3 regions of the Allobosea sp. ANAM02 genome follow, and region 1 is predicted to be linked to each of the others. Evidence: predicted binding sites of a transcription regulator. Region 1 holds the regulator's gene; each other region holds the start of a gene.
The links. Region 1 encodes PhoB, which activates phosphate uptake and scavenging genes when phosphate is short. Its sites were predicted from a motif close to TGTCATNNANCTGTCAT; they were not measured.
Positions count from the first base shown of each region.

Region 2: OCUBac02_RS14290 (RNA degradosome polyphosphate kinase) is a predicted target of PhoB. The motif match lies at 2,982-2,998, and genes of this name have one in related genera.
Region 3: OCUBac02_RS09795 (BtaA family protein) is a predicted target of PhoB. The motif match lies at 3,429-3,445, and genes of this name have one in related genera.

Region 1 is NZ_AP022848.1:1,350,379-1,356,702, forward strand. It holds gene pstC (phosphate ABC transporter permease subunit PstC) at 1-364, shown strand, start outside; gene pstA (phosphate ABC transporter permease PstA) at 376-1,260, shown strand; gene pstB (phosphate ABC transporter ATP-binding protein PstB) at 1,306-2,106, shown strand; gene phoU (phosphate signaling complex protein PhoU) at 2,184-2,903, shown strand; gene phoB (phosphate regulon transcriptional regulator PhoB) at 3,053-3,760, shown strand; gene OCUBac02_RS06530 (SpoIIAA family protein) at 3,764-4,150, opposite strand; gene OCUBac02_RS06535 (amino acid ABC transporter ATP-binding protein) at 4,261-5,010, shown strand; gene zapE (cell division protein ZapE) at 5,105-6,283, shown strand.
Region 2 is NZ_AP022848.1:2,964,994-2,971,317, reverse strand. It holds gene purM (phosphoribosylformylglycinamidine cyclo-ligase) at 1-215, opposite strand, end outside; gene OCUBac02_RS14305 (CDP-alcohol phosphatidyltransferase family protein) at 497-1,027, shown strand; gene OCUBac02_RS14300 (AI-2E family transporter) at 1,121-2,230, shown strand; gene OCUBac02_RS14295 (P-loop NTPase family protein) at 2,238-2,936, shown strand; gene OCUBac02_RS14290 (RNA degradosome polyphosphate kinase) at 3,058-5,253, shown strand; gene ppx (exopolyphosphatase) at 5,189-6,324, shown strand, end outside.
Region 3 is NZ_AP022848.1:2,038,820-2,045,143, reverse strand. It holds gene OCUBac02_RS09815 (thioesterase family protein) at 1-373, shown strand, start outside; gene OCUBac02_RS09810 (hypothetical protein) at 384-560, opposite strand; gene OCUBac02_RS09805 (potassium channel family protein) at 557-1,354, opposite strand; gene OCUBac02_RS09800 (class I SAM-dependent methyltransferase) at 1,444-2,121, opposite strand; gene OCUBac02_RS09795 (BtaA family protein) at 2,118-3,383, opposite strand; gene msrB (peptide-methionine (R)-S-oxide reductase MsrB) at 3,570-3,998, shown strand; gene OCUBac02_RS09785 (acyl-CoA dehydrogenase family protein) at 4,178-5,875, opposite strand; gene OCUBac02_RS09780 (ATP-dependent helicase) at 6,104-6,324, shown strand, end outside.

The sequences.
Region 1 (6,324 bases):
GGAGCAGATCCCATCGGTGCTGCGCGAGAGCGCCTACGGCATCGGCGCCACGACCTGGGAGGTCGTGCGCCATGTGCTGGTGCCGCAGGCCGGCGTCTCGATCATCGGTGCGATCATGCTGGGCCTGGGCCGCGCGCTCGGCGAGACGATGGCCGTCACCTTCGTGGTCGGCAACGCCAACCGGCTCTCGGCCTCGATCCTCGATCCCGGCTCGACCATCGCCTCGCGTATCGCCAACGAGTTCAACGAGGCGCTGGGACTGCAGCTCAACGCGCTGATCGCGCTCGGCTGCATCCTGTTCTTCGTCACCTTCGTCGTCCTCGTCATCGCGCGACTGCTGGTCGCCCGCGTCAAGCGCTACTGAGGCTCAACCCCATGACCATGACGACCTCTCCCCGCGAGTTGCCGCACCAGCCCTGGGGGCGCGTGCGCCAGTCGCGCCGCACCGCCGACCGGCTGATGAAGATCGTCGCCACCGGCTTCACCTTCATCGCCATCTTCGTGCTGTTCTGGATCCTCGGCATGCTCGTGGTGAAGGGCATCGGCGGGCTCTCCGTCGCGACCTTCACGGCGGTCACGCCCGGCCCCGGCTCCGAAGGCGGCGGTATCGCCAACGCCATCGTCGGCTCCTTCGTACTGACCTTCCTCGGCATCGCGATCGCTACGCCGATCGGCGTGCTGGCCGGCACCTGGCTGGCGGAATACGGCCGCGGCTCGCAGCTCGCCAACCTGATCCGCTTCATCAACGACATCCTGCTCTCGGCGCCCTCGATCCTGATCGGCCTGTTCGTCTACGTCATCCTGGTCGAGCCGTTCCGCGGCTATTCCGGCTGGGCTGGCGGCGTCGCGCTCGGCATCATCGCGATCCCGGTCATCGTGCGCACCACCGAGGACATGCTGAACCTCGTCCCCGGCCATCTGCGCGAGGCGGGTGCGGCGCTGGGCGCACCGCCCTCCGTCGTGATCACTGGCGTGACCTGGCGCGCCGCCAAGGCCGGCATGGTCACCGGCATCCTGCTGGCTCTCGCCCGCATCGCCGGCGAGACCGCGCCTCTGCTCTTCACCGCGCTCAACAATAATTTCTGGTTCTCGCCGACGCTGGTCGGCGGCGTCTCCAACCTGCCGGTGACGATCTACCAGTTCGCCTCCGCCCCCTACGAGAACTGGCAGCAGCTCGCCTGGGCCGGCTCGCTGATCATCACCGTTTCGATCCTCGTGCTCTCGATCGTTGCCCGGCGTATCGTCGCCGGCAGCAAGTGAGCCTGAAACCAACCCGGTCGCGACCGACCTTGAGGACCTAAGTCGATGCTTTCGACCCTTGAACTCTCCCCCCAGTCGCTCGATGCCGAGGCGCCCGTCCGGATCGCGGTGAAGAACCTCGATTTCTACTACGGCGAGCACAAGGCGCTGAAGAACATCAATCTCGACTTCCGCGACCGGCATGTCACGGCGCTGATCGGCCCGTCGGGCTGCGGCAAGTCCACCCTGCTGCGCATCTTCAACCGCATCTACTCGCTCTATCCGGAGCAGCGCGCCGAAGGCGAGATCATGCTCGACGGCCGCAACATCATCGGCAAGGATGTCGACGTGAACGAGCTGCGCTCGCGCGTCGGCATGGTCTTCCAGAAGCCGACGCCGTTCCCGATGTCGATCTACGACAACGTCGCCTTCGGTATCCGCCTCTACGAGAAGCCGCCGAAATCCGAGCTCGACGACCGCGTCGAGGGCGCGCTGCGCCGCGCCGCGCTCTGGGACGAGGTCAAGGACAAGCTGAAGAGCTCCGGCATGGGCCTCTCCGGCGGCCAGCAGCAGCGCCTGTGCATCGCGCGCACCATCGCGCAGAAGCCGGAGGTGATCCTGTTCGACGAGCCGACCTCGGCGCTCGACCCGATCTCGACCGGCAAGATCGAGGACCTGCTGGAGCAGCTCAAGAGCGACTTCACCATCGCCATCGTCACGCACAACATGCAGCAGGCGGCGCGCATCTCGCAGTACACGGCCTTCATGTATCTCGGCGAGGTCATCGAGTTTGCGCCGACCAACACGATCTTCATGAACCCCGCCAAGAAGCAGACCCAGGACTACGTCACCGGCCGTTTCGGCTAAGCGGCAATTTTGTTTCGCATCGGCTTACCCGAAAACTGGTTTCCACTTTTCGGGCCGATGCGCCGGAGGACACCCCTATGACCGACCACATCGTCCGCTCCTACGACGCCGATCTCGAAGGCATTCGCCGCAGCCTCGCCGAAATGGGCGGCATGGCCGAACGCATGCTGGGCGATTCCACGGTCGCGCTCGTCCGCCGCGACACCGCGCTCGCCCAGAAGATCATCTCGGCCGACCAGCGCCTCGACAATCTCCAGCGCGAGGTCGAGGAGAAGGCCGTGCTCACCATCGCCCGGCGCCAGCCGCTGGCGCAGGACCTGCGCGAATTGATCTCGGCGATCCGCCTCGCCTCCGATATCGAGCGCGTCGGCGATCTCGCCAAGAACATCGCCAAGCGCGCCGTCGCCATCGCCGGGCAGTTCCAGCCGCCGCATCGCGCGGTCGTCGGGCTCGAGCATATCAGCCGCCTCGTGCAGGCCCAGCTCAAGGACGTGCTCGACGCCTATGCCGCGACCAACGAGCAGAAGGCGCTCGAGGTCTGGCGCCGCGACGACGAGATCGACGCGCTCTACACCTCGCTGTTCCGCGAACTCCTGACCTATATGATGGAAGATCCGCGCAACATCACCTTCTGCACGCATCTGCTGTTCTGCGCCAAGAATATCGAGCGCATCGGCGACCACACCACCAATATCGCCGAGACCATCCATTACCTCGTCACCGGCGATTCCCTCGACGTGAATCGGCCGAAACTCGACACGACCAATATCGAGGTCGAAACGGTGACGGGGAACTGAACGAACACGAAGTGCCGTAGCCTTTCCGTCATTGTCGGGCTTGTCCCGACCATCAACGTCTTCGTCCCGGCAGGTGCCGTTCAAGACGTGGATGCTCGCCACAGGGGCGAGCATGACGGCAGGCTCGAATGACGGACGGAAAAAGAAGCATGGCCGCACGCATCTTGATCGTCGAGGACGAGGAGCCGCTCACCCTGCTGCTGCGCTACAATCTCGAGGCCGAGGGCTTCGAGGTGGACAGCGTCGCGCGCGGGGACGATGCGGAATTGCACCTGCGCGATCACACCCCCGATCTCGTCCTGCTCGACTGGATGCTGCCGGGCCTGTCCGGCATCGAGCTTTGCCGGCGCTTGCGCTCGCGGCGCGATACCGAGCGCGTGCCGATCATCATGCTGACGGCGCGCGGCGAGGAGACCGAGCGTGTGCGCGGGCTCGCCACCGGCGCCGACGACTATGTCGTGAAGCCGTTCTCGCTGCCGGAATTGATCGCGCGTATCCAGGCGCTGTTGCGCCGGGCCAAGCCCGGCCATGTCGCCGGGCTGCTCGCGGCCGGCGACCTCGAACTCGACCGCACGACGCGACGTGTTCGCCGCGCGGGCAGCGAACTCCATCTTGGGCCGACCGAGTTCCGGTTGCTGGAGTTCCTCATGCAGGCGCCGGGCCGGGTCTATTCGCGCGCCCAGCTCCTCGACGCGGTCTGGGGCCGCGACGTCTATATCGACGAGCGGACCGTCGACGTCCATGTCGGGCGCCTGCGCAAGGCGATCACGCCGGGCGACGCCAAGGATCCGCTGCGGACGGTGCGCGGCGCTGGCTATGCCTTCGACGAGACCTTCGCGCGGGGCGGTGCCGCGTAAGCCTCAAGCGTCGGGCCCGCCCTCAATATCGCCGACCCAGCTCAGCGCCTTCTCGTAGTCCTCCGGCTTGAAGGCGCGAACCTTGACGAAGGGGATCGCCGGGTCGAGCAGATCGACGAAGCCGGCGAGCCAGCCCCTGTCTGTGATCACCGCTTCCTTCGGAAAGCGTTTGAGTTCCCAGAGCTTGCCGAGGCTGTAGCGCGCATCCTTCCAGGCGGCGGCCAGCGTCATGTCGGTGAAGTCGGTCATGTCGGCGAGGATGCCGAGCTTCTCGTGGCGGGCGAGCCGGGCATCGATATCGGCCATGATCGCGTCGAGATCCTCGCCGGTCAGCGTTTGCGACAGGCGATAGGCGGCGACATGGTCAGGCGCGGGCAGAATAGTGAGCATGGCTGGTCCTCCTAAAGCGCAAACGCGTGGGCTAGGGGGAGGTTTCGCCGGGCTGGTCTTGCCGCGGATCGGGCGATATGGCCTCCGATGATATTCACGGAGGACGCGGCTTGGGTGCGGCGCAGATCACGAAGGCAGGCGCGGCCGTCGCCATCGCCCATGCCAGCAAGCGCTTCCGCGCTGTGCAGGCGCTGCGCGACGTCTCGCTCGCGATCGGGCCGGGCATGGTCCAGTGCTTCATCGGGCCGGCTGGCGCCGGCAAGTCGACGCTGCTGCGCTGCATCGGCGGGAGCGAGGCCGTCGACGAGGGGACGATCACGATCGATGGGGAGCTGATCGGACGGGAGGGCGCGGGTACGCGCCATGTCATCGGCACGGTCCCGCAGCCCCCCGAGCTGTTCGATCACATGACCGCCTTGCAGCACATCCTCGAGGGGCCGCTCGCGCTGCTGAGACGGTCGCGCCGGGACACCGTCGTGGAGGCGATGGCGGCTCTGGAGCGGGTCGGGCTGGCCGACAGGCGCGATTCCTATCCGAGCGAGCTTTCGGGCGGAGCGCGGCAGCGCCTTGCCATCGCGCGGGCGCTGGCGGCGAAGCCGCGATTGATGCTGCTTGACGAGCCGACGGCGGGGCTCGATCCGGAGGAGGCGGGCGAGGTTCTCGCCATGATGCGGAATTTTGTCGGTTCGGGACTGACCCTGATCGTGGCGACACATGACATCGGCTTCGTGCGGGAGGTCGCCGATGATGTCGCCTTCATGGACACGGGTGAGATCGTCGAACGGGGGCGGCCGGAGGAGCTCATCGCCGCGCCGAAGCAGGCGCGCACGCGCGACTTCCTCGCCACACTCGGGGGATGACGCGGCTTCGCCCGAAACGACCTGTGGGCTTGCGATGCGGGCAGGGCTGCCGTAACCCGGTCAGGTCTCTCTCGGATCGCCAGCGCCCGCCCTTATGTCAGCCTCGATCACCGACCGTTACGCCGCCCTCGTCGAGGCGGGCGCCATCGAGCGCGATCCCGCGCAGGTCGCCGTGGTCAGGAAGCTCCAAGGACTGACCGAGACGCTCGCCGCCCGCCGGCTCGCCCGCAAGGGCAGCGCGCTGGGCTGGCTCTTCGGCAAGAAACCGGACGCGGCGGCGGCGCCGAAGGGGCTCTATGTCTGGGGCTCGGTCGGCCGCGGCAAGACCATGCTGATGGACATGTTCTTCGAAGCCGCGCCGGTGAAGCGCAAGCGCCGCGTGCATTTCCACGAGTTCCTCGCCGACGTGCATGGCCGCATCAACGCCTATCGCCAGAAGATCAAGAGCGGCGAGGTCAAGGATGCCGATCCGATCGCACCGGTGGCCGCCGAGCTGGCGGAAGAAGCCTATCTGCTCTGCTTCGATGAATTCACCGTCACCGACATCGCCGATGCGATGATCCTCGGCCGGCTGTTCACGGCGCTGTTCGCGGCCGGCGTGGTGGTGGTCGCGACCTCGAATGTCGAGCCGTCGCGGCTCTACGATGGCGGGCTCAACCGGGCGCTGTTCCTGCCCTTCATCGAATTGCTGCAGACCAGGGTCGAGGTGCTGAAGCTCGATGCGCGCGCCGATTTCCGGCTGGAGAAGCTGGGCGGCGCACCGGTCTATCATGTCCCGGCCGACGAGAAGGCCAAGGTCGCGCTCGATGCCGCCTTCAAGGCCTTGTCAGGAAAGGCGCAGGGGCAGCGCACGGTGCTCACCGTGCAGGGGCACGATTTCATCCTGCCGCAGGCGGCCGGCAGCGTGGCAAGGGCGAGCTTCGCAGATCTCTGCGCGCAGGCCTATGGCGCCTCCGACTATATCGCGCTGGCGCAGCGCTTCCATACGCTGGTGCTGGACGACATCCCGATCCTCGATTTCGAGCGGCGCAACGAGGCCAAGCGCTTCATCATCCTGATCGATACGCTCTACGAGCATCATGTGAAGCTCGTCGCCTCGGCGGCGGCCGAGCCGCATGAGCTCTACCGGGCGAGCAAGGGGCGCGAGGCCTTCGAATTCGACCGCACGGTCTCTCGCCTGATCGAGATGCGCTCGGAGGAATACCTGGCCATGCCGCATGGCCGGCCCGATTCGACGGCGAGCGGGGATACGACCGGGTTGGTGGAGACGTGAGCCGACGAGCGCCCCTTTTCCCGTCATGGTCGGGCTTGTCC
Region 2 (6,324 bases), 1.6 Mb from region 1:
GTGCCGACGCCGTCATTGGCCGCAACCAGGATCGGGTCGCTGAAGCCGGCGGCCTTGAGGTCGAACAAGCCGCCGAACCCGCCGATCTCGGCGTCCGCGCCCGGCCGGCGCGTCGCACGCACCAGCGGCTTGATCTCGTCGACCATGGCGTTGCCGGCGTCGATATCGACGCCCGCCTGCGCATAGGTCAGTCCGTTTGCGCCGGGCTTGCTCATTGCGTGTCGCCTTCCTTCTGCTCGCGCGAGCGATAGGCAAGCGCGCCCGCGCTGGCAAGGCATATGCGGGCGCATTGTTGGTTTCTCACAGACCAACCCGCGTCATCCCGGGCGACCGGAGGGAGACCCGGGATCCATGCCGGAGCGTTTCCGATGAAGGTTCTGGCATGGATCCCGGATCGGCGCCTTATGGACGGCTTGTTCGGGGTGACCGCGCGGAAAAGTGACGTGACGCGCACGAGCCTCTGGCGTCGTATCGCGCATTGGGCAAAGCTCCCGCCATGACGATCCCCAATCTGATCACCATCGGCCGCGTTTTCCTGGTGCCGCTGGTCATCGTCATGATCGCTGGCGCGAACTGGCAGGCGGCCTTCATTCTCTTCGTCGTCGCCGGCATCTCGGATGCGGTCGACGGCTTCCTCGCCAAGCGCTGCGGCATGGCGAGCGAGCTGGGGGCCTGGCTCGATCCGGTCGCAGACAAGGCGCTGATCGTCTCGATCTACATCACGCTCGCCGTGGTCGGGGCGATCCCGGTCTGGCTCGTCGCGCTCGTGGTCGCGCGCGATCTCATGATCGTGGCGGCGGTGATCCTGTCCTGGCTGCTCGACAAGCCGCTGACGATCGCGCCCATCGTCGTCAGCAAGCTCAATACGGCGGCGCAGATCGGCTTCGCCGCGCTGGCACTGGGCTCGCGTGCCTTCGGCATCGAGCTCGGCTCGCTGGCGCTCGCCTGTGAACTCCTGGTCGCTCTGTTGACGGTCGCCTCGATGACCGCCTATCTCGCCTTCTGGCTGCGCCACATGGCAGGTTGACGGGGCTTGATCCGGCCGAACGGCTTGGAACTGCGGGCTACGATGCACATCTGACATATCCCGCTGGCCGTGATACGCGAGAGAGGCTGATCGATGACGTTGCAGCGCCAGATCGGCTTCTGGGTCGGGTCCCTTCTGATATTCGTCCTGTTTCTCGTCGTGCTGCGCGACGTGCTGCTGCCCTTCATCGCGGCGCTGGCCCTGGCCTACCTGCTCGATCCGCTGGCCGACCGGCTGGAGCGCATGGGCATGAACCGGCTGGCGGCGACGATCGTCATCCTCGTCGTGTTCCTGCTCATCTTCGTGCTGGGGCTGGTGCTGCTCGCGCCTTTGCTCGGCCAGCAGCTTGCCGGCCTCGTCGCCCGCTTGCCGGGCGATGCCGCCAAGCTGCAGGCGCTGGTGCTGGAGAAGGGGGCGCCCTGGCTCGAGCGTTTCGGCGGAACGGAGCTGACCAAGGAGGCGCAGAATTCGCTCGGCAACCTCGTCGGCGACGGCATGAAATGGATCGGCGGCCTGCTGCAATCGCTCTGGAGCGGCGGAACCGCCATCGTCGGCGTATTCTCGCTCCTGGTGCTGACGCCGGTCATCGCCTTCTACCTGCTGGTTGACTGGGACCGCATGGTCGCGACCGTCGACAGCTGGCTGCCGCTCGATCATCGCGACACGATCCGCGGCCTGCTGCACGAGATGGACATGGCGATCGCGGGCTTCCTGCGCGGGCAGGCGCTGGTCTGCGTGCTGCTCGGCGGCTTCTACGCCATCGGCCTGAGCGTGATCGGCGTCAATTTCGGCGCGCTGATCGGCATCATTTCGGGCTTCCTCTCCTTCATCCCCTATGTCGGCTCGCTCACCGGTCTGGTGCTCTCGGTCGGTGTCGCCACGGTGCAGTTCTGGCCGGACTGGACCTGGCCGCTGGCGACGCTCGGGGTCTTCCTCGCCGGGCAGTTCCTGGAGGGAAACATCTTCCAGCCCAAGTTCGTCGGCGATTCCATTGGCGTGCACCCGGTCTGGCTGATGTTCGCGCTGCTCGCCTTCGGCTCGCTGTTCGGCTTCGTCGGCCTGCTGCTGGCCGTGCCGCTCGCGGCCGTCATCGGCGTGCTCTGCCGCTTCGCCTTGCGGCAATACCTCGCCAGCAACCTCTATCACGGCGGCGATGCCACCCGCGCGGCGGCGGCGAAGGCGCGTATCGACGCCGACGCCTGAGTTCCTCATGTCCGACATTCCACCGCGCCCGCGCCAGCTTGCCTTCGACCTGCCGGTCGACAGCCGCCATGGCGTCGAGGATTTCCTGGTCGGCGCCTCCAACGAGGCGGCCTATGGCCTGATCGAGCGCTGGCCGGCCTGGCCGGAGGCTTGGCTGCGCCTGACCGGGCCGGAAGGCGCCGGCAAGACCCATCTCGCGGCGATCTGGGCGCGTGCCGCCCATGCCTGGACGATCCCCGCGAAGGAATTGAGCGAGGCACAGGTGCCGCATCTCGTTTCCGGCGGCGCATTGGTGATCGAGGATTGCGATGCCGGCGCCCTCGACGAGCGCGCGCTGTTCCACCTGATGAACGCGATCAAGGCGCGGGGCGGCTTCCTGCTGCTGACGGCGCGCAGCGCGCCCGATCTCTGGGGCCTGAGCGTGCCGGACCTGCTCTCGCGTCTCCGGCTGGCGCCGGCCGCCACGATCGAGCCGCCGGATGACGGCCTGCTGCGGGCGCTATTGGTCAAGCTCTTCATCGACCGCCAGCTCGTGGTCGACATTGCCGTGATCGACGCACTCGCCATGCGGATGGAGCGCTCCTTTGCCGCCGCGCGTCAGGTTGTCGATCGGCTCGACCGGCTCGCGCTGGAACGCGGCCGGCGGGTGACGCGGCCGCTGGTGCAGGAGGCGCTGGCGGAACTGTTTCCGGGCGAGGCGGGTTGAGCCCGGCCGTCTCTGCGCAAGCCTCATGCTTCAAATCATGTCGCTTGTCATCGAACCGTCGCACTAGAATGGCTTCAACGGCAGCATGAGCGGAAAGACGACCAGGACGCGAGCCAAGCGCATGACCCTCGACACCGTGATCGACGAGCCGGAGAAGCTGTCCAGCGAGGCCGATGCGGCGCCCCTGCGCCAGCAGCCGGAGCGCTTCATGAACCGCGAGCTCTCCTGGCTCCAGTTCAACCGGCGCGTCATGGAGGAAGCCTCGAATCGCAGCCACCCGCTGCTGGAGCAGCTCCGCTTCCTCTCGATCTCCGCCAACAATCTCGACGAGTTCTTCATGGTCCGCGTCTCCGGCCTGCGTGAGCAGCTCAAGGCCGGCGTCGTCACGCGCAGCCAGGACGGCCTGACGCCGGCCGGCCAGCTCGTCGCCATCGGCGAGGCGGTCGCGGCGCTGACCGCCGACCAGCAGGCGCGCTGGGCGGAACTTCGCCACGAGTTGCACGAGAACCGCATCCACTTGCTGCAGCCGGCCGATATCGGCCCGCAGGATCGGATCTGGCTTGAGGACTACTTCCTCAACTACATCTTTCCGGTGCTGACGCCGCTGGCGATCGACCCGGCCCATCCTTTCCCCTTCATCCCGAATCTCGGCTTCACCATCGCGCTGGCGTTGGAGCGCAAGAGCGACGGGCGCCAGCTCGACGCGCTGATCCGCGTGCCCACCAAGATCGACCGCTTCGTCGAATTGCCGGATCTGGCGCGCGAAGGGCTGCATCGCTTCATCGCGCTCGACGACGCGGTCTCGCTGTTCATCAGCAAGCTCTTCCCCGGATACGAGGTGAAAGGTGCCGGTTCATTCCGCATCATCCGCGACTCCGATCTCGATATCGAGGAGGAGGCGGAGGATCTCGTCCGCGTCTTCGAGACCATGCTCAAGCAGCGCCGGCTCGGCGTCGTCATCCGGCTCGAACTTTCGACCGGCATGCCCGACCATCTGCGCCGGATGATCGTGCGCGAGCTTAAGGTGGACAGCGACGAGGTCGTCGAGGTCAACGGCATGATCGGCCTGAACGAGCTCTCGCAGCTCGTCGGGACCGACCGGCCGGACCTCAAGTTCAAGCCCTACAACGCCCGCTTCCCCGAGCGCATCCGCGAGCATGGCGGCGACTGCTTCGCCGCAATCCGCCAGAAGGACCTGCTCGTCCATCACCCCTATGAGAGCTTCGACGTCGTCGTTCAGTTCCTGCAGCAGGCGGCACGCGACCCCAATGTCGTCGCGATCAAGCAGACGCTCTACCGCACCTCGGCCAATTCGCCGATCGTCAAGGCGTTGACCGAGGCGGCCGAGGCCGGCAAGTCGGTCACCGCGCTGGTCGAACTCAAGGCCCGCTTCGACGAAGAGGCGAATATCCGCTGGGCCAAGGAGATGGAGCGCGCCGGAGTCCAGGTCGTCTACGGCTTCATCGAGCTCAAGACCCATGCCAAGCTGTCATTGGTCGTGCGCCGCGAGGCCGGCCAGCTCGTCAGCTACTGCCATATCGCGACCGGCAACTACCACCCGATCACGGCGCGCATCTATACCGACGTCTCCTTCTTCACGGCCGATCCGGTGATCGCGCAGGATGTCGCGCGCATCTTCAACTTCATCACGGGCTATGCCGAGCCGGCCGGGCTGGAGCGCATGGCGGTCTCGCCGACCAGCCTGAAGCAGCGCCTGCTTGCCGACATCGCCGAGGAGGTCGCCCATGTGAAGGCCGGTCGCAAGGGCGCGATCTGGGGCAAGTGCAACTCGCTCGTCGACCCCGAGATCATCGATGCGCTCTATGACGCCAGCCAGGCCGGCGTCGAGATCGATTTCGTCGTGCGCGGCATCTGCTGCCTGCGTCCGGGCGTACCGGGTCTCTCGGAGAACATCCGCGTCAAGTCGATCATCGGCCGCTTCCTCGAGCATACCCGCATCTACGCCTTCGGCGCCGGCCACGGCATGCCCGGCCCCAAGGCCAAGATCTACATTTCCTCGGCTGACCTGATGCCGCGCAATCTCGACCGCCGCGTCGAGGCGTTGACCCCGATCCTGAACCCGACCGTGCATCAGCAGTTGCTGGATCAGATCATGTTGGCCAACCTGCTCGACAACGAGCAGAGCTGGACGATATTGCCCGATGGCGGCTCGCGCCGCATTGTCCCCGCGCCGAACGAAGAGCCGTTCAATGCGCATAAGTACTTCATGACGAACCCGAGTCTGTCCGGACGTGGAAAATCGCTCTCCAATTCGAGTCCCCGCTCCCTCTCGCGCCGAGGGGGACGTAAGGCCTGAGCTCCGGCATGCGCCGGGGCGGCTCGCGCTGTCCCATACCATCGCCATCGTCGATATCGGCTCGAACTCGGTCCGCCTCGTCGTCTACGAGATGCTGGCGCGCGCGCCTTCGCAGGTCTTCAACGAGAAGGAGATGGCGGGTCTCGGCCGGCAGGTCGCGTCGACCGGCCGGCTCGCCGACGATGCCATCGCCAAGGCGATCAACGCGCTGGTGCGCTTCCGCATCCTCTGCGAGGCGATGCATGTCGGCGAGGTCCGCGTCATCGCCACCGCCGCGGCACGCTATGCCAGCAATGGGCCCGAATTCATCGCCCGCGCCGAGGAGGCGATCGGCCAGCCGATCGAACTGATCTCGGGCGGGCGCGAGGCCGTGCTCTCGGGCCTCGGCGTGATCTCGGGCTTCGACAACCCCGACGGCGTGGTCGGCGACCTCGGCGGCGGCAGCCTGGAGCTGATCTCGGTCAAGGACGGCGCAGTGGGGCAGGGCGCCAGCGTCCCCCTCGGCGGCCTCGCTCTGCTCGATCGCTCGAAGGGCTCGCTCAAGGCGGCCGAGAAGATCGTCAAGGACGAGCTCGACAAGCTGCCGCAGCTTGCCGCGATGAAGGGGCGCGATTTCTATGCGGTCGGCGGCACCTGGCGCGCGCTCGCCACGCTCCACCAGCATCGCGCGGCCTATCCGCTGAACGTGATGCATGGCTATTCCGTGCCGACGCGCGACGTCGCCGATTTCGTCAAGCTGGTCGAGCGGGCCGACGTCTCGGTGCTCGACGCGATCGATTCGGTGTCTTCGGCCCGCCGCCCGCTCCTGGCCTATGGCGCGCTGGTGCTCGACGAATTGATCAAGCGCGGCAAGCCGCGCGAGATCATCATCTCGGCGCAGGGCGTGCGCGAAGGGCTGCTGCACGAGCAGCTCTCGCCGGAGGAGCAGAGCGCCGACCCGCTGATGCAGGCCGCGCGCGACTACAATCTGTTGCGCGCTCGGGACCCGCGCCACGCGGCCGAGCTGATAGGCTGGACCCGCGGCATCCTGGAGACGGCCGGCCTGCCGCAGGACGAGCCGTCCAGCCGGAT
Region 3 (6,324 bases), 690 kb from region 1:
CTTCGCGGCGGAGTGCCACATCCTCTACAAGCGTGAACTGACCGAGGGCGATACCGTGCGCATCACCGCGCAGCTCATCGCCTTCGACGACAAGCGGCTGCATTACTATCTCGAAATGCGGCACGCCAACGAGGGCTGGCTCGCGGCGACCAGCGAGAACCTGTCGCTGCATGTCGACATGGTCCATCGCAAGGTCACGCCCTTCCCGGCCGACATCCTCGCCAACATCGCCCTGATGAAGGCGGCGCACAGCATGATGCCGCTGCCGGCCACGATCGGCCGCATCATCGGCATGCCACGCAAGTCGGCGATCCGGGTCGAAGAGACCGCCGAGGAGCGCGAGACCGAGACGGTGACCCAAACCCGGCACTGAGCAGCTTCTGTCACACTGCCAGCCCATCGATCTGGCTTCGAGTGCCGTCATGCTCGCCCTTGTGGCGAGCATCCACGTCTCGGACACGCATGGCATCGCCGAAGACGTGGATGGTCGGGACGGGCCCGACCATGACGGCGAGGCAGTGGCGACTAGGTTGGAACCACATCTCTCCGCGGTAACTCACGGATCGTCGTCGGGTATCTTCAGCTTGTGCCCGCAGGCCTTGCAGTAGACCGCATCCGGCTCGTGACGCTGCAAGGCGCATTCGGGGCAGGGAAACAGCACCTTGTTCGGGCGGAACAGCGCCTGCGCCAGCCGCACGAAGAGCGTGATCCCCACGATCATCACCACGATCGAGGTCAGCTTGCCGGCCACGCCCGGCAGGGTCACGTCGCCGAAGCCGGTCGTCGTCACTGTCGCGACCGTGAAATAGAGCGCCTGGACATAGCTCTCCAGCCCGCCCTCGTGCCGGAAGAAGAAGGTGTAGACGAAGCCGGTCACCACGAAGAGGAAGGTCGCGATATTGCTGAGCGCCCGGACCACGGTCTCCCATTCGCGGAAGCGGGTTTGACGGAATTGCGCCCAGACGATGCCCTTATGCGAGAGCGACCACAGCCTGAGGATGCGCAGGAAGCCGAAATTCTCCAGCCATTGCGGCGCCAGCAGCGTCAGCAGGATGAAGAGATCGAGCAGCATGGTCGGCTGGCGCAGCAGCCGGAGCATGTTGGTCGAGGCCAGCAGGCGCGCCGCGATTTCGGCGATCATGACCACAGCGACGGAGTAGTCGATCCAGAGGAAGGCCGGATTTTCCCTGAGCAGCGGCGTCAGGATGAAGAAGGCGAGGATCAGGAGGTCGACGACCGTCGTCACCGCCTGGAAGCGCAAAGCCGTCGGCGAGCGGCCGTGATAGAGTTGGCGCAGCCGGTCGCGCAGGGCTTCGAAGCGGCTATGGTCGGGCGGGGCGTCGGCGGCATCCATCGCCAACGAGCATAAGCGCTAAAGCATCGGCCCGAAACGTGTGACGGGGCTTTCCGACAAAGCCGATGCGGGAAAAGGCTGACGCATCCCTATGCCGTGTCCCGGCGCCGCGTCGCCACCGCATGCACGGCGTAGCCGCGATAGGGCGCACTGACCCGGCAATCGGCCCCAGCGACCTCAGACATCGCTCGCACGATCTCGGGCAGGTCCTCGCGCGGCGTGACATGAAACAGCGCGAGCCAGCGCAGCAGCGCCGCCTTGAACGGCGCCGGCAAGCCGGCCTGATCGCCGAAATCGACGATATGCAACGAGCCGCCGGGCCTAAGCCGACGCAGGGCCTCGGCGACGACGCCCTGCCAGGGCGGAATCATCGAAAGCGCATAGGAGATCACGATCCGGTCGAAACCGGCGCGGCCGAACAGAGCTTGGGAGTCGAAACCCGTGGCATCGGCCTGCGCGAGCGCGATCCGCCCCTCAAGCCCGGCCTTCGCCACAGAGCCCTGCGCCGTCGCCAGCATTGCGCTGGAAACGTCGAGGCCATGGCAGGCGCAATCCGGATAATGCTGCGCGATGCGGATCAGGTTGCGCCCGGTGCCGCAGCCGATCTCCAGCACGCTCCCGCCCTTCGGCGGCTGCAAGCCGTCGATGAGCTGGTCGCGACCGAGCAGATAGAACTTCCGGCTGGCATCGTAGATATGGCGCTGGTGCCGGTAGATCCGGTCCATCAGCCCGGCGGCGGAACCGGCCGGCGCCTCGGCCGCACTCACCGCGCCTGCCCCTTCAGGACATAGAGGTGGAAGCCGCCATAGATCGCCGAGCGATCCCGCCGGCAGAGCGCGCGGCTCTTCTCTTCCTCGTAATGCCATTGGTCGAGGATCGCGGCCGGCACCCGGCCCGGCAGCAGGCGCTCGTCGGCGGCGGTGCGGAAGATCACCCGCGCCCCCGGCCGGGCGGTGCGCGTGATCTGCGACCACAGCGCCGTGAGATCGGCGTCGTTCATCCAGTCCTGCGCGTCGAGCAGCACATAGGCGTCGCAGCTCTCGGCCGGCTGGTCTTCGAGGAAGGACGTGACCGCGCTCTGGCGATGGGACACGCTCGGAGCCCGTTCCTTCACCACCGCGAAATGTCGCTTCTGGAGATAGGGCGGGAAGGCCGCATCCGGCCCTTCGCCATAGCGCCGGCCAAACGCCTGCTGGGCGAAATAATTCTCCTTCAGGTCGAATCCGCAGGCCAGCCGCTCCAGCCGGAGCTTCAAGGCACCCAGGATGCCGTCCTCGCCATCGGCGGCCAGCGCCTTGTATTGCGCCGGCGGAATGCCGAGCCCATAGAGCGAGGCCGGCTGGCGCACCAGCCAGCGCACCAGCCTGCGCTCGAAGACCGGCGCGAGGTGCCTGTCGTAGAGCGCCCGCTGCTCGGCCAGATCGCGCGCCGCCAGCATCGCCTTCGGATTGCCGCCGAGCAGTCGCGCCAGCACATGTCCGGTGCCGATGAAGCGGCCGAGCAGGCCGTAGCGGTGGAATCCCCTAGCGAAGAGATTGATCCGGCGCCGGCCGTTCAGGCCCCGCCCCTCCCAGTAGCCGCGCGAGACGGCATCGAGGTGCGGAGCGATCTCACGATCGTAGAGTGCGACATTGGCGCTCTCGTTGGCCCGGCCGAAGAAGCGCAGGAAATCCTCCTGCCGCTCCATCCGTGCCAGAGCCGCGAGCTTCAGCCGACCGAGCGCGATATGGGTGGCGTTGAGATCGACCGCGCTGACCCGGATCGGCGCTGCCGTGAGATAGGAGAGGATGTTGCAGGAGCCCGACGCGATCGCCACGACATGGTCGCCGGCCTTGAGTTCAAGCGCCGCCATGTCGACGACCGGGTCCTCCCAGATCTGCGGATAGACCAGTCCGGAGAAGGCGCGGGCGAACAGCCATTCCAGCATTCCGGCCTTGGACAGTTTTTTGCTGCGTCTGACAGCCTGTCCCAGGCCGGAGCTCGTCATGCGGCGGGCCGCGCGCGCCGTCTGCGTCGCCTGTTGCGTCACCGGTTTTCCTCCCTGTGCGGGTGGCCGGGCTGCTAGAGGAGTCGCGTGACGGTCCGGTGACGGTCACCACGGCCTCGTGAAAGCACCCGCGGCAAGCGGGGCTGAAATTTCGCGCGCGAAGCCCCATATTGGCGGCACGAAAGCCGATGAGGCGCTGCCGCCAGGAAGGAGATCGCGATGGGTCTGATGAGCATGTTCGGAGCCGGGAAGAAGCACGAGGAGAACTTCCCCTTCCAGCTCACCGACGCCGAATGGCGCGCGCGCCTGACGCCGGAGCAGTATCGCATCCTGCGCGGCCACGGCACCGAGCGGGCCGGCTCCTGCGCGCTGAACTACGAGAAGCGCGCCGGCACCTTCTCCTGCGCCGGCTGCGACCAGAAGCTGTTCAAGTCCGGCAAGAAGTTCGAGAGCGGCACCGGCTGGCCGAGCTTCGACCAGCCGCTGGAAGGTGCGGTCGGCACCACCGAGGATCGCAGCTACGGCATGCTCCGCGTCGAGGTCCATTGCGCCAATTGCGGCGGCCATCTCGGCCATGTCTTCCCGGACGGCCCGCCGCCCACCGGCCTGCGCTACTGCATCAACGGCGAGGCGATGAATTTCGAGCCGGAAGCGTAGCAACGCGCACCGCCGTCATGGTCGGGCTTGTCCCGACCATCTCTTGAACCAGAAGGCGCGGGGAACCCCTCTCCTGTAAGGAGAGGGGCAGGGGTGAGGTGTGGGCCCCGGACTAGTGAGGCGCGAAGCCAACGGCGGCAACGGTCAGGTCACGGCCACAGTGTCCAGCGGACTACCCCTCACCCTGCCCTCTCCCTACGGGAGAGGGTTCCCCGCGCTAAACGAGTCTGGCTCACGACCGGCACAGCCCGTCGCGCCAGCACCGCCGCATCCACCGCCGGTGGCAGGTCTCCGAACTGCCCTGACCATGCGCCATCCAGCCGGGTCGCGATGAACGCATGCGCCACGGCAGCCGGCGCATTCCGCAGCAGCAGCGAACCCTGCAGCATCAGCGCCAGCCGCTCCGTCAACCGCCGCGCCTGCCCCTCGTTGCGCATCATCTCCGGCAACTCCGCCTCCAGACGCTTCAACGCCGCATCGTAGCGCCGGTCAGCTCCCGCCGCCGCCATCAGCTCCGCCCGCAGCACATCGACCGCCACTGCCTCGCGCGCCAGCGAGCGCAGCACGTCGAGGCAGATCACGTTGCCCGAGCCCTCCCAGATCGCGTTGAGCGGCGCCTCCCTGTAGAGCCGCGCCGTCGGGTTCTCCTCGATGAAGCCGTTGCCGCCATGGCATTCCAGCGCCTCCGTGACGACGGCCGGCGCCCGCCGCGTGATCCAGTATTTCGCGATCGGCGCCCCGACCCGCGCCAGCGAGCGCTCGCTTTCCGACGCCTCCTGCCGGTCGAGCGCCGCGAACAGCCGGAAGGCGAGCCAGGCCGCCGCCTCGGCCTCGATAGCTAGGTCCGCCAGCACGTTCTGCATGATCGGCTGGTCGATCAGCGCCTTCTGGAAGGCGCGACGATGCTGGGCGTGATGCGCCGCGAGCGACACCGCCATCCGCATCAACCCGGATGACGCCGCCGCGATATCGAGCCGCGAATTATGGTTCATCGACAGGCCCGTGCGGATGCCGCGGCCCGGCTCACCGATCAGATGGCCGATCGCTCCCCTGAATTCGACTTCCGAGGAGGCATTCGAGCGATTGCCGATCTTGTCCTTCAAGCGCTGGATCGCGACGCCGTTGCGCGAACCATCCGGCAGCCAGCCCGGCACGGCGAAGCAGGAAATGCCCTCGCCCGTCCGTGCCAGCGTCAGGAAGACGTCGGAATGCGGCACCGAGAAGAACCATTTCCGCCCGTGCAGCGACCATGTGCCGTCGCGATTATCCTCGGCCGTCGTCTGGGTCTGGCGCAGGTCCGAGCCACCTTGCGTCTCGGTCATCGCGGTGCCGACGGTCGCGCCCGTCTTGAGATGCGCCGGCCCCTGCTGCGGATCGTAACAATCGGACGTGATGAGCTTGCCCCACTGCTCCCACAGCGCGGCGTCCTGCTTCAGCACCGGCACGGCGGCATAGGTCATGCTGATCGGGCAGCAGATGCCGCTTTCAGCGCCGTACCAGAGATATTGCAGGGCAGCGCGCGCCACCTGCGCCCCGGGCTCCGGCCGGTTCCAGGCGAGCGCATGCGTCTCCTGCCCGATCGCGAGCCCCATCAGCTCGTGCCAGGCCGGGTGAAAGGCGATCTCGTCGATGCGGTTGCCGAAGCGGTCGAAGGCCTTCAGCTCGGGCGAGTAGCGGTTGGCGAGCCAGGCCAGCTCCTGCACATCAGCCGAGCCCACCGTCCGCCCCGCCTCATGCAGCCGCTCGCGCGCCCAATCGGCGCCGAAGGCCGCGACGATCCCCGGCAGCACCGGATCGGCGGCGAAGGCGTCGTAGCCGGCCAGCACCGGCACCTGGTTGATGATTTCCCAGTCGGGCCGGGTTGCATGATCCACCATTGCCAATCCTCCGATCCTTCTGCGCCGTCATCCCGGACAAGCCGCGAAGCGGCGCCGATCCGGGATCCATGCCTGAACCTGCATCGGCGGCGCTCAGGCATGGATCCCGGGTCTGCGCTTCGCTCCGCCCGGGATGACACCATCAAGCTTTCCGAGAAGGGGGCGCAATTCGGCTCCTGTCACCCTATATTGCCACCAGAACGAATCACGCACGAGCAGCGCACACCCTTGTCCGACGCAGACCCCTTTTCCGCTCCCCCGCCGCGCCCCGGCGGCCTCGCCGCGCGCGCAGCCGCGCAGCCGGCGGCCGGCTATCTCGCGGGGCTGAACCCGGAGCAGCGCCAGGCGGTCGAGGCGACGGAAGGCCCGGTTCTGGTGCTGGCGGGCGCCGGCACCGGCAAGACCCGCGTGCTCACCACCCGCATCGGTCACTTGATCTCGACCAGCCG